DNA from 3 places in the Kitasatospora sp. NPDC015120 genome. Region 1 is predicted to be linked to each of the others. Evidence: riboswitches for the same ligand, from Rfam matches in the RefSeq annotation. Region 1 holds a riboswitch; each other region holds the start of a gene.
The links. Region 1 has a riboswitch for cobalamin ahead of ACF1AK_RS31015 (cobalamin biosynthesis protein). Riboswitches for the same ligand answer to the same signal wherever they lie in the genome.

Region 1 (3,265 bases):
GTGATGGATCTCGTAGCCCTCGACCCGCTCCCCGTAGGCCTCGCCGACGGGCCGGCCGAGCACCTTCTCCGCGCCGAACCGCACCCGCGTCGGCAGCAGCCCGAGGCCGTCCACCGCGCCCGCCTTCGACTCGACCTCGTCCACGATCGAGTGCGCCAGCATCTGGTAGCCGCCGCAGACGCCGAGCAGCGGCTGCCCGGCCGCCGCCCGTGCCCTCAGCACCGGCTCCAGGCCGCGTTCGCGCAGCCAGGCGAGGTCCGCGACGGTGGCCCGGGTTCCGGGCAGCACGACGAGGTCGGCGTCGGCCAGCTCCTCCGGGCGGGTGGCCCAGCGGACCAGCACGCCGGGCTCCTGGGCGAGCGCGTCCAGGTCGGTGAAGTTGGACAGCCGGGGGAAGCGCAGCACGGCCACCCGCAGCACGTCCGCGCCGAGCGGGCCGCGCGCGGCGGTCCGGTCGACGACGGTGGACAGGTCGAGCGAGTCCTCGGCGTCCAGCCACAGGTCCGCCAGCATCGGCAGGGTGCCCAGCACCGGACGGCCGGTCAGCCCGCGCAGCATCTCCAGGCCCGGGGCGAGCAGCCGCGCGTCGCCGCGGAACTTGTTGACGAACCAGCCCGCCACATGCCGCTGGTCCTCGGCCGACAGCAGGGCCAGGGTCCCGTACATCGCCGCGAACACCCCGCCGCGGTCGATGTCGCCGACCACCACGACCGGCAGTCCGGCGGCGGTGGCCAGGCCCATGTTGGCGATGTCGCGGTCGCGCAGGTTGATCTCGGCGGGCGATCCCGCGCCCTCGCAGACCACCACGTCGAAGCGCCGGCGCAGGTCCGCCAGGCACTCCAGGGCGCGTTCCAGCAGCACCGGCTTGCGCTCGCGGTAGTCCAGCGCGCCGACCTCGGCGACCGGCCGGCCCAGCAGCACCACCTGGCTGCGGCCGTCGGCCCCGGGCTTGAGCAGCACCGGGTTCATCGCCGCCTCCGGCTCCACCCGGGCCGCCTGCGCCTGCATCGCCTGCGCGCGGCCGATCTCGGCGCCGTCGGCGGTGACGAAGGAGTTCAGCGACATGTTCTGCGCCTTGAACGGCGCGACGGCGACACCCTGCCGGGCCAGCCAGCGGCAGATGCCCGCGGTGACCACGCTCTTGCCGGCGTCCGAGGTCGTCCCGGCGACCAGCAGCGCCTTGCTCATGCCCCACTCCTCCGCATCCCGCCCAGGGCCGCCCGGAGCAGCAGGTGCCCGGCGACCGTCGTACCCAGCGCCAGCGCGCTCACCCGCCGGGAGAGCACACAGGCCCGTTCGATGTCGTCCACCCCGACCGGCCGCAGCTCCCCGCCCAGCACGGGGCGGTGCTCCACCCGTTCGCCGTAGCGCAGCGTCCCGCCGAGGCGCACGCCCACCGCGCCGGCGAACGCCGACTCGGCCTGCCCGGCGTTCGGGCTGGGGTGCGCCGAGCCGTCGCGCCGCCAGACCCGCCAGGCGGTGCGCGGTTCGGGGGCGGCGGCCACCGTGAGCAGCGCGGTCAGCCGCGCGCCGGGCCAGCCCGCCACGTCGTCCAGCCGCGCCGAGGCCCAGCCGAACCGGGCGTAGCGGGGCGAGCGGTGACCGACCATCGCGTCCAGGGTGTTCACCGCGCGGAACGCCAGCAGGCCGGGGGTGCCCGCGAGGCCGCCCCAGAGCAGGGCGTTGACCACGGCGTCGGCGGTGTTCTCGGCCACCGACTCGACGACCGCGCGGGCCAGCTGCTGCTCGTCCAGCGCGCTCGGATCGCGTCCGCACAGGTGCGGCAGCCGCTCCCGGGCCGCCGTCAGGTCACCGGCCGCCAGCGAACGGCCGATGGTGCGGGCCTCCCGGGTCAGCGAGGTGCCGCCGAGCACCGTCCAGGTCGCGGCGGCGGCGAGGGCGGCCCGGGCGGGCGGGCGGCGGGCCAGCAGCCGGTCGGCGGCGAGGGCGCCGGCCGCGACGGTGCCCACGGCCAGGGCGGTGAAGGCGGTTCCGGCGGCGCGGTGGTCGCGCCAGAGCAGGCGTTCCAGCCGGGCGGCGGCGGTGCCGAAGCCGGCCACCGGGTGGCCGCGGCGCGGGTCGGCGAACCGGGCGTCGGCCAGGTACCCGGCCACCGCGCCGGCGCCGAAGGCGGCGGCCCGGGTCAACGGGCGCACGGCAGGGCGCAGCATCGCGTGCGTGTCCTCACTCAGGGTCCGCGCCCTGGATCGACGAACCGGGGGCGAGAGTCTCCTGGCTTCCGGGTCGAACGCACCTCCCGGGCCTTCCAGCGGCTTCTGACGGCCCGCCGTGGCGTGTTCCGGTCGTGCTCCCCGGTGACAGTGGCGGGACCGCGCCGGACTCGCACCGGCTTCCTCTGCATGCCTCCGTATTGGCTGAAGGATCCCATCACGGGCCCGAACCGGGAGTCAACCGAGGTCGTCGGGGGTGTTGGTCACACGCCGGGCCGTCCCGCCGCGCCGCTGTGACTTTCCTCCCGGAACTACCCGTACGGCCGTGTCCTGCTGGCCTCCCTGCGCCCGCGCGAGTGGACTGAGGGTGGGTCGGGGCGGCGAGACCGGACACCGAGCCAGACACCGAGCACCGGGGAGCGAGTATGCGTTGGGGAATCGCGGCCACCGTGGCGGCCGCCGCCGTCGGCACCGGGGCCGCCGTCCTGGTGATCGGCCGCCGGGCGTCCGAGCGGATGGTCCGCCCGGCCGGGGCCGCCCGCGTGCGGACCGGCCCGGTGCGCGTCCAGGCCCTCGGCGCGGGGCGGGTCACCTTCACCCGCACGCCGGTGAGCGAGCGCCCCGGCCGCTGGGCCGTCGAGTGGGGCGAGGACGGCCATGCGGTCGTCGAGGAGGTCCTGCACCGTGACGAGAAGGGGGTCACCCGCCGGCTGGTGCGCGCCGACCGGGGCACCCTCGCCCCCGGCACCGAGGTCCGCTTCACCCCCCGCGTCCACCTCGGCGACCCGGGCCGGGCGCTCGGGCTGCCGTTCGCCGAGACCGCCGTCGAGGGCGAGCTCGGCGCGATGCCCGCCTGGCGGCTGGGCGGCAAGCGGGGCACCTGGGTGGTCCTGGTGCACGGGCCGGACGCCGACCGGGCCCAGACCCTGCCCGTCCTCCCCGAGCTGCAGCGCCTCGGCCTGCCCGCCCTGGTCGTCACCTACCGCGGCGACGCCGGCGCCCCCGCCTCCCCGGACGGCCTCGGCCACTTCGGCGAGACCGAGTGGCGGGACGTCGAGGCGGCGGTGCGCACCGCCCTGGACGCCGGCGCGGGC
Region 2 (3,265 bases), on a different contig from region 1:
CCAGACGCCGAACCGGCGGGCCAGCCCGGGGATCCTGGCCAGCGGGCCGGAGAGCAGCAGCCGCTCCAGGCGCCGGCCGGGCGCCAGCCAGGCCGGCCTCGGCCGCAGCCGCAGCAGCACCCGGCCGAGCACCAGCTCGTCCGGCACCGCGCCGTAGCTGCGGCTGTCGCTGTCCACCGGCCGGTTGTCGGAGAGCAGCCACCAGCCCTTCGGCCGCCGCCCGTCGGCACGTTTGACGACCAGCAGGTTCTGCTGGAACGGGTGGCGGAAGACCACCACCGCACCGGGCCGGATCCGCGCCCCGTACCGCACCAGCAACTGGTCGCCGTCGCGCAGGGTCGGCACCATCGAGTCCCCCGCCACGTCGATCAGCCCGAACGGCGCGCTGCCCGCCGGGGGCCCCTCCTCCGGTTCCGCGCTCCGTGCCACGACTCCTCCTCCCGGCCCGCGTCCCGCCGCGTCCCTCGGTCGCACACCAGTCTGCCGCACGGGGCGCCGCCCGCCGATGTCCGGATTCGCCCGGTTCCGGCTCCGCCTTTTGCCCTAGGCCCGCCGCCCGGCCGAGAAACGGCGGGGTCCGAGGGGTAATCTCGGGCGCGGGAAGACGATCTAAGGAAGGACTCCCATGCTCTCTCGTCTGTTTGCACCGCGCGCCACCGCCCACGCCCACTGCGACCTGCCCTGCGGCGTGTACGACCCGGCCCAGGCCCGCATCGAGGCCGAGTCCGTGAAGGCCACCCAGGAGAAGTACCAGGCCAACGAGGACCCGCACTTCCGCGCCCGCGCCATCATCATCAAGGAGCAGCGCGCCGAGACGGTCAAGCACCACATCTCGGTGCTGTGGAGCGACTACTTCAAGGCCCCGCACTTCGAGAAGTACCCGCAGCTCCACCAGCTCATCAACGACACCCTGAAGGCCGCCTCGGCCGCCAAGGCGTCCACCGACCCGGCCACCGGCCAGGCGCTGCTCGACCTCATCGCCGAGGTCGACAAGATCTTCTGGGAGACCAAGCAGGGCTGATCCCCGCTCCCCCCTCCTTCGAGCGCCCCCGTCCGCACGCCGGACCGGGGGCGTTCGTGTGTTCCCGCCCACACCGGGCCCGGTAAGGGTTGCCTGCCCTGAGTGCTTGTTATGCTGCCAGGGCGTCCAGAGGGGGAAGCCGGTGCGAATCCGGCGCTGACCCGCAACGGTAAACGGTGCCCCGTGCCCGTGAGCCCGATCGCCCGAGGACGCCGACCTCCCGACAACTCGCCGTGGACTGCGAGGGGATGGCGCCCCGGCACACCCGCGCCCGGGGGCGCCGCCCCGCGCCGTGCGCGGCCCGAGGCAAGGCGCGCACCAGTGAGCAGCACCGCGACCGCACCGGCCACCGCCGCGGCCCCGCCGGGCCCGCGCCGAACACCCGCCGTCCCGCTGGCCGCGGCCCTCGCCGTCGCGCTGCTGGCCTCCCTGGTCTGCGCCGTCGCCGTCGGCTCCTCCGGACTCGGCTGGGGCCAGGTCCTGCGGCTGCTGCGCGCCGGGCTGACCGGCGGGAGGCTGGAGGCCGACGAGGCCGCCGCCTACGCGATCGTCTGGGAGATCCGGCTGCCGCGCGCCGTGCTGGCCGCCGTGGTGGGCGCCGGACTCGCCGCCACCGGGGTCGCCGTTCAGGCGATGGTCCGCAACGCGCTCGCCGACCCGTTCGTGCTCGGCATCTCCTCCGGGGCCTCGGTCGGCGCCAACGCCGTGCTGATGATGGGCGCCTTCGCCTCGCTCGGCGTCTGGGCGATCTCCGTCTCCGCCTTCACCGCCGCCCTGCTCGCCATGGTGCTGGTCTATCTGACGGCCCGTACCGCCCACGGCCTGACCCCGCTGCGGCTGGTGCTCACCGGCACCGCGATGTCCTACGGCTTCTCCGCGCTGACGGCGCTGATGGTCTTCGCCGCCGCCCGCGGCGAGGCCGCCCGCTCCGCCATGATGTGGCTGCTCGGCAGCCTCGGCGGCGCCACCTGGGGTTCGGTGCCGATCGCCGCCGTCACCGTGCTGGCCGGCCTGGCCCACCTGGCCGGCGCCGCCGGGCGGCTGGACGCACTGGCCATGGGCGACGAGACGGCCGCCTCGCTCGGCGTGGACCCGGACCGGCTGCGCCGCGAACTGTTCGTGGTCACCGCCGCCGTCACCGGCACCGTGGTCGCCGTCAGCGGGGCGATCGGCTTCGTCGGACTGATGGTCCCGCACCTGGTGCGGATGCTGGTCGGCGCCGGCCACCGCAGGGTGCTGCTGGTCGCACCGCTCGCCGGGGCGCTGCTGCTGGTCTGGGTGGACATCGTCTCCCGCACCCTGCTGGCGCCCGCCGAACTGCCGGTCGGCGTGGTGACCGCGGCCGTCGGGGTGCCCTGCTTCCTGCTGCTGATGCGCCGCCGCGGCTACTCCTTCGGCGGTGGCCGGTGACCGCGCCCGCCCGCGCCCTGGACCTCGCCGTCGACGGGGTCTCGGTCGACCTGGCCGGCGTCCGGCTGGTCCACGACGTCACGCTGAACGCCGCCGCCGGCCAGGTGGTCGGCCTGATCGGCCCGAACGGCAGCGGCAAGTCCACCCTCCTGCGCTGCGTCTACCGGGCGCTGCGGCCCGCCGCCGGCGCCGTCCTGGTCGGCGGCGACGACCTGCACGCGCTCGCACCGCGCGAGTCCGCCCGGCGGGTGGCGGCGCTGCCGCAGGAGCACTCCGCCGAGTTCGACTTCACCGTGGCCGAGGTGGTCGGCATGGGCCGGCTGCCGCACCGGCGCGGCGCCCTGGCCGGGCCGTCGGCCGGGGACGGGGAGCTCTGCACCGGGGCGCTGCGCCGGGTCGGCGCCGCCCACCTGGCCGGCCGGGGCTTCCTGAGCCTGTCCGGCGGCGAGAAGCAGCGGGTGCTGATCGCCCGCGCGCTGGTCCAGGAACCCCGGCTGCTGGTCCTCGACGAACCCACCAACCACCTGGACATCGCCCACCAGTTGGAGGTGCTGGCGCTGGTCCGGGAGGCCGGGCCGACGGTGCTCACCGCGCTGCACGACCTCAACCTGGCCGCCGGGCACTGCGATCTGCTCCACGTGCTCGTGGAGGGCCGGATCGTCGCCTCCGGGCCGCCCGCCGAGGTGCTCGGACCCGACCTGCTGGCCGAGGTGTTCAAGGTCCGCGCGACGCCCGTGCGGCACCCGGTCACCGGCGCCGTCCAGCTGCTCCTCGACCGCCTGCCGTAACCCGCCCCCGCCCCGCCGAACCGCTTCCCCCGAGGACCTCCCATGC
Region 3 (3,265 bases), on a different contig from region 1:
CTCGGCGGGGCTCCACTGCCGCACCAGCCGGCGGTGCTCCTTGACGTCGAAGTTGGGCGTGAAGCTGTTCACCCGCAGCGACACCACGTAGTAGACGACCGTGAAGAACAGGAACGGCACGCAGAGCCAGAACCACGACCCGAGGGAGTACAGCTCGGCCTGACTGACCACCAGGCACCCGAAGCTCACCATCGAACAGAGGGTCAGCACCCACTGGTGGCGGATGGTGTAGCTGTACTTCTCCTGCGAAGTGGGCGGCGCCGGCAGCAGCATCGCGGGGACGGGCTCGCCCGTTCCGCGCCGGCGCCCCGCCGCTCTGCGCCGTCTGCTGGTCGCATTGACGGCAGCGCTCACCGCGCGGTACCTCCTGCTCGCTGATTCCCCGTCGGGGCGGCCACGGGGGGACGCATCCCTCCCCCGAGGGCGGTCATCCTATCCGACCGCCCCGGGCGCCCTTCGCGGGCCGTCCCGTCCCCGCCGGGGGTCAGCCGGTGTGGGATCCCCGGGCCAGCAGGACGTCCTTCGTACGCTCCGCCAGCGCGCCGGCGGCGGCCGTGGCGAGCTGGTCGCTCTGGTCCGTCCCCTGCTTCAGCGAACCGGCCACCGTGAAGTAGCCGAAGCGGCCGATCGACGCGTGGGTCTCGGTGCAGCCGGACTTGTCGGTCACGCAGAACACCGGGACGCCGGTGCCGGACAGACCCTGGATCAGTCCCGCGTGGCGGCCGATCGCCCGCTCCGCACCCGCCTTGTTGTCGAAGACCGCGACCCCGACCGTGACGGCGCTCTCGCCGCTGACGTACGTCGCGCGGACCAGCGAGCGGCAGGTGTCGTCGCCGAGCGCCAGGCCGAGTCCGCCGGTGGTCGCCTTGGAGCAGGGGGCGGTGGAACCGGTCACCTGGCGGGTCCACACCTTGCCGTCGACGGTCCGGGTCTGATCGGGGAACAGCGTCGCCGCGTCGACCGGCAGCTTGTCGGTGGCGGCGTCGGAGATCACCGCCACCGCCTGCTCGGTGGGCGTGGCGGTGGCGGACGGGGTACCGGCGGTGGTCCCGCTCGCGGCCGGCTTCGGGCCGTCACCCTTGTCCCGGCCGTTGATCCACACCCCGGCCCCGACGATGCCGCCGACCAGCACGGCGGCGACGACCACCGCGCCGATCCACAGCCGCTTGCGGCGGCGCGACTCGTCGGCGTGCCGGTCCGCCATGGCGTTCCAGTCCGGCTCGGCCGGGGCCGGCTGCGGCGGCTGGGCGCCCTGCTGCGGCCAGCCGGCGAACGGGGGCGCGGGCTGCGGTCCCGGCGGCGGTCCGGCCTGCGGCCCCGGCGGGGGGCCCTGCGGGGGCCCCGGCTGCGGGTACGGCACCGCGCCGGACGGCACATGCGGCGCCACCGGCGGCTGGGCCTGCGGCGGCACCCCCGCCCCCGGCTGCACGTACGGCGTCGCAGGCGGCCCGAACCCGCCGGGCGGCGGCACCGGCGGCTGCCCCGGCTGCGGCACCTGACCCGGCGCGCCAGGCTGCTGACCCTGCCCCGGCGGCACGGCCCTACCGGCCCAGTCCCCCGGAGCGCCCGTTCCCTCGCTCATGTGCCGAGATCGTAGGGCATGCACCCGACGGGGGACCGTCCCGGTGACCAATCCGTTTCGCAACGGACCCCGCCGCGGGCACCCCGCGGCCCCGCCCCGGTACCACCGGTCATCGGAGCAACACGCCACGCTGCACAACATGTGGTGTCGCATCCAGCGAGCACCACTAGATGTATGCTCATCCCTGCTGTCGACGCAGGGGAACCCGGTGCGAGTCCGGGACTGCCCCGCAGCGGTGTGCGGCCGCCTCCCGAGGTGCGCCGCGAGTCCGAGTACCTGCCGACGGCGTGCCGACGCCTCCCCGCAGGGGCCATGGCACCAGCACCACCTTCCGGGCCTCGCGGGCGGGCCGGGGACGACACGCGCGCGACGCCTCCGGGCCGCGCGGCGGTCTCCCCTGCCCCGAACGGTCCGGCCCGAGCCACCCCCGTCGCCGCCGCCAGGAGAGAGCGCCTTGACCACCGCTGCCTCAGCCACCCTGCCCGCCCAGGGTTCCAGCTCCGCCCCCGCCGACCCGACGGTCTCCGACCCCGGCGGTGCGCTCCTGCGCCTCCTGACCGACCGCAGCGCCGACCTCCCCCAGGCCGACCCCGGCCATGTCGCCGCCGCCGCGCTCCGCGGCCGCCACGCCGGCTCGGACTTCGCCGAGCTGCGCGGGCTGGCCGTCGACGCCGCCGCGTCGATGATCGCCGAGGACCCGCAGTACTCCAAGCTCGCGGCCCGCCTGCTCGCGCTGGAGATCGTGGACGAGGCGGCGAGCCAGGGCGTGGTCTCGTTCTCCACCTCGATCGCGGTCGGCCACGCCGAGGGCCTGATCGGCGACACCACCGCCGCCTTCGTCGCCAAGCACACCGCCGCCCTGGACGCCCTGGTCGACCCCCGGGGCGACGACCGCTTCGAGTACTTCGGCCTGCGCACCGTGCAGTCCCGCTACCTGCTGCGCCACCCGATCACCCGCAAGGTCGTCGAGACCCCGCAGTACTTCCTGCTCCGCGTCGCCTGCGGCCTGGCGGTCGGCGACACCGAGCAGTCGGTCGCCGAGGTCGCCGAGCTGTACCGCCTGATGAGCCGGCTGGAGTACCTGACCTCCTCGCCGACCCTCTTCAACTCCGGTACCCGCCACCCCCAGATGTCCAGCTGCTACCTGCTGGACTCCCCGCTGGACAACCTGGACTCGATCTACTCGCGCTACGCGCAGATCGCCCGCCTGTCCAAGCACGCCGGCGGCATCGGCCTGTCCTACTCCCGGATCCGCTCGCGCGGCTCGCTGATCCGCGGCACCAACGGCAAGTCCAACGGCATCGTGCCGTTCCTGCGCACCCTCGACTCCTCGGTCGCCGCCGTCAACCAGGGCGGCCGCCGCAAGGGCGCGGCCTGCGTCTACCTGGAGACCTGGCATGCCGACATCGAGGAGTTCCTGGAGCTGCGCGACAACACCGGTGAGGAGGCGCGCCGCACCCACAACCTCAACCTGGCGCACTGGATCCCGGACGAGTTCATGCGCCGGGTCAACGCCAACGCCGACTGGTCGCTGTTCTCCCCCGCCGACGTCCCCGAGCTGGTCGACCTGTGGGGCGAGGAGTTCGACGAGGCCTACCGCAAGGCCGAACTGGCCGGCAAGGCCGTGCGCACCATCCCCGCGCAGACCCTCTACGCCCGGATGATGCGCACCCTCGCGCAGAC

Region 2: another riboswitch for cobalamin. It lies ahead of ACF1AK_RS21690 (FecCD family ABC transporter permease); the one in region 1 lies ahead of ACF1AK_RS31015 (cobalamin biosynthesis protein).
Region 3: another riboswitch for cobalamin. It lies ahead of ACF1AK_RS21545 (ribonucleoside-diphosphate reductase subunit alpha); the one in region 1 lies ahead of ACF1AK_RS31015 (cobalamin biosynthesis protein).

The regions. Positions count from the first base shown of each region.
Region 1 is NZ_JBIBVJ010000022.1:22,241-25,505, forward strand. It holds gene ACF1AK_RS31010 (cobyric acid synthase) at 1-1,188, opposite strand, end outside; gene ACF1AK_RS31015 (cobalamin biosynthesis protein) at 1,185-2,171, opposite strand; cobalamin riboswitch at 2,205-2,417, opposite strand; gene ACF1AK_RS31020 (alpha/beta hydrolase family protein) at 2,597-3,265, shown strand, end outside.
Region 2 is NZ_JBIBVJ010000009.1:77,579-80,843, reverse strand. It holds gene sodX (nickel-type superoxide dismutase maturation protease) at 1-429, opposite strand, end outside; gene sodN (superoxide dismutase, Ni) at 626-1,021, shown strand; cobalamin riboswitch at 1,109-1,247, shown strand; gene ACF1AK_RS21690 (FecCD family ABC transporter permease) at 1,343-2,431, shown strand; gene ACF1AK_RS21685 (ABC transporter ATP-binding protein) at 2,449-3,219, shown strand; gene ACF1AK_RS21680 (ABC transporter substrate-binding protein) at 3,262-3,265, shown strand, end outside.
Region 3 is NZ_JBIBVJ010000009.1:45,975-49,239, reverse strand. It holds gene ACF1AK_RS21555 (glycosyltransferase family 2 protein) at 1-192, opposite strand, end outside; gene ACF1AK_RS21550 (hypothetical protein) at 485-1,582, opposite strand; cobalamin riboswitch at 1,740-1,881, shown strand; gene ACF1AK_RS21545 (ribonucleoside-diphosphate reductase subunit alpha) at 2,061-3,265, shown strand, end outside.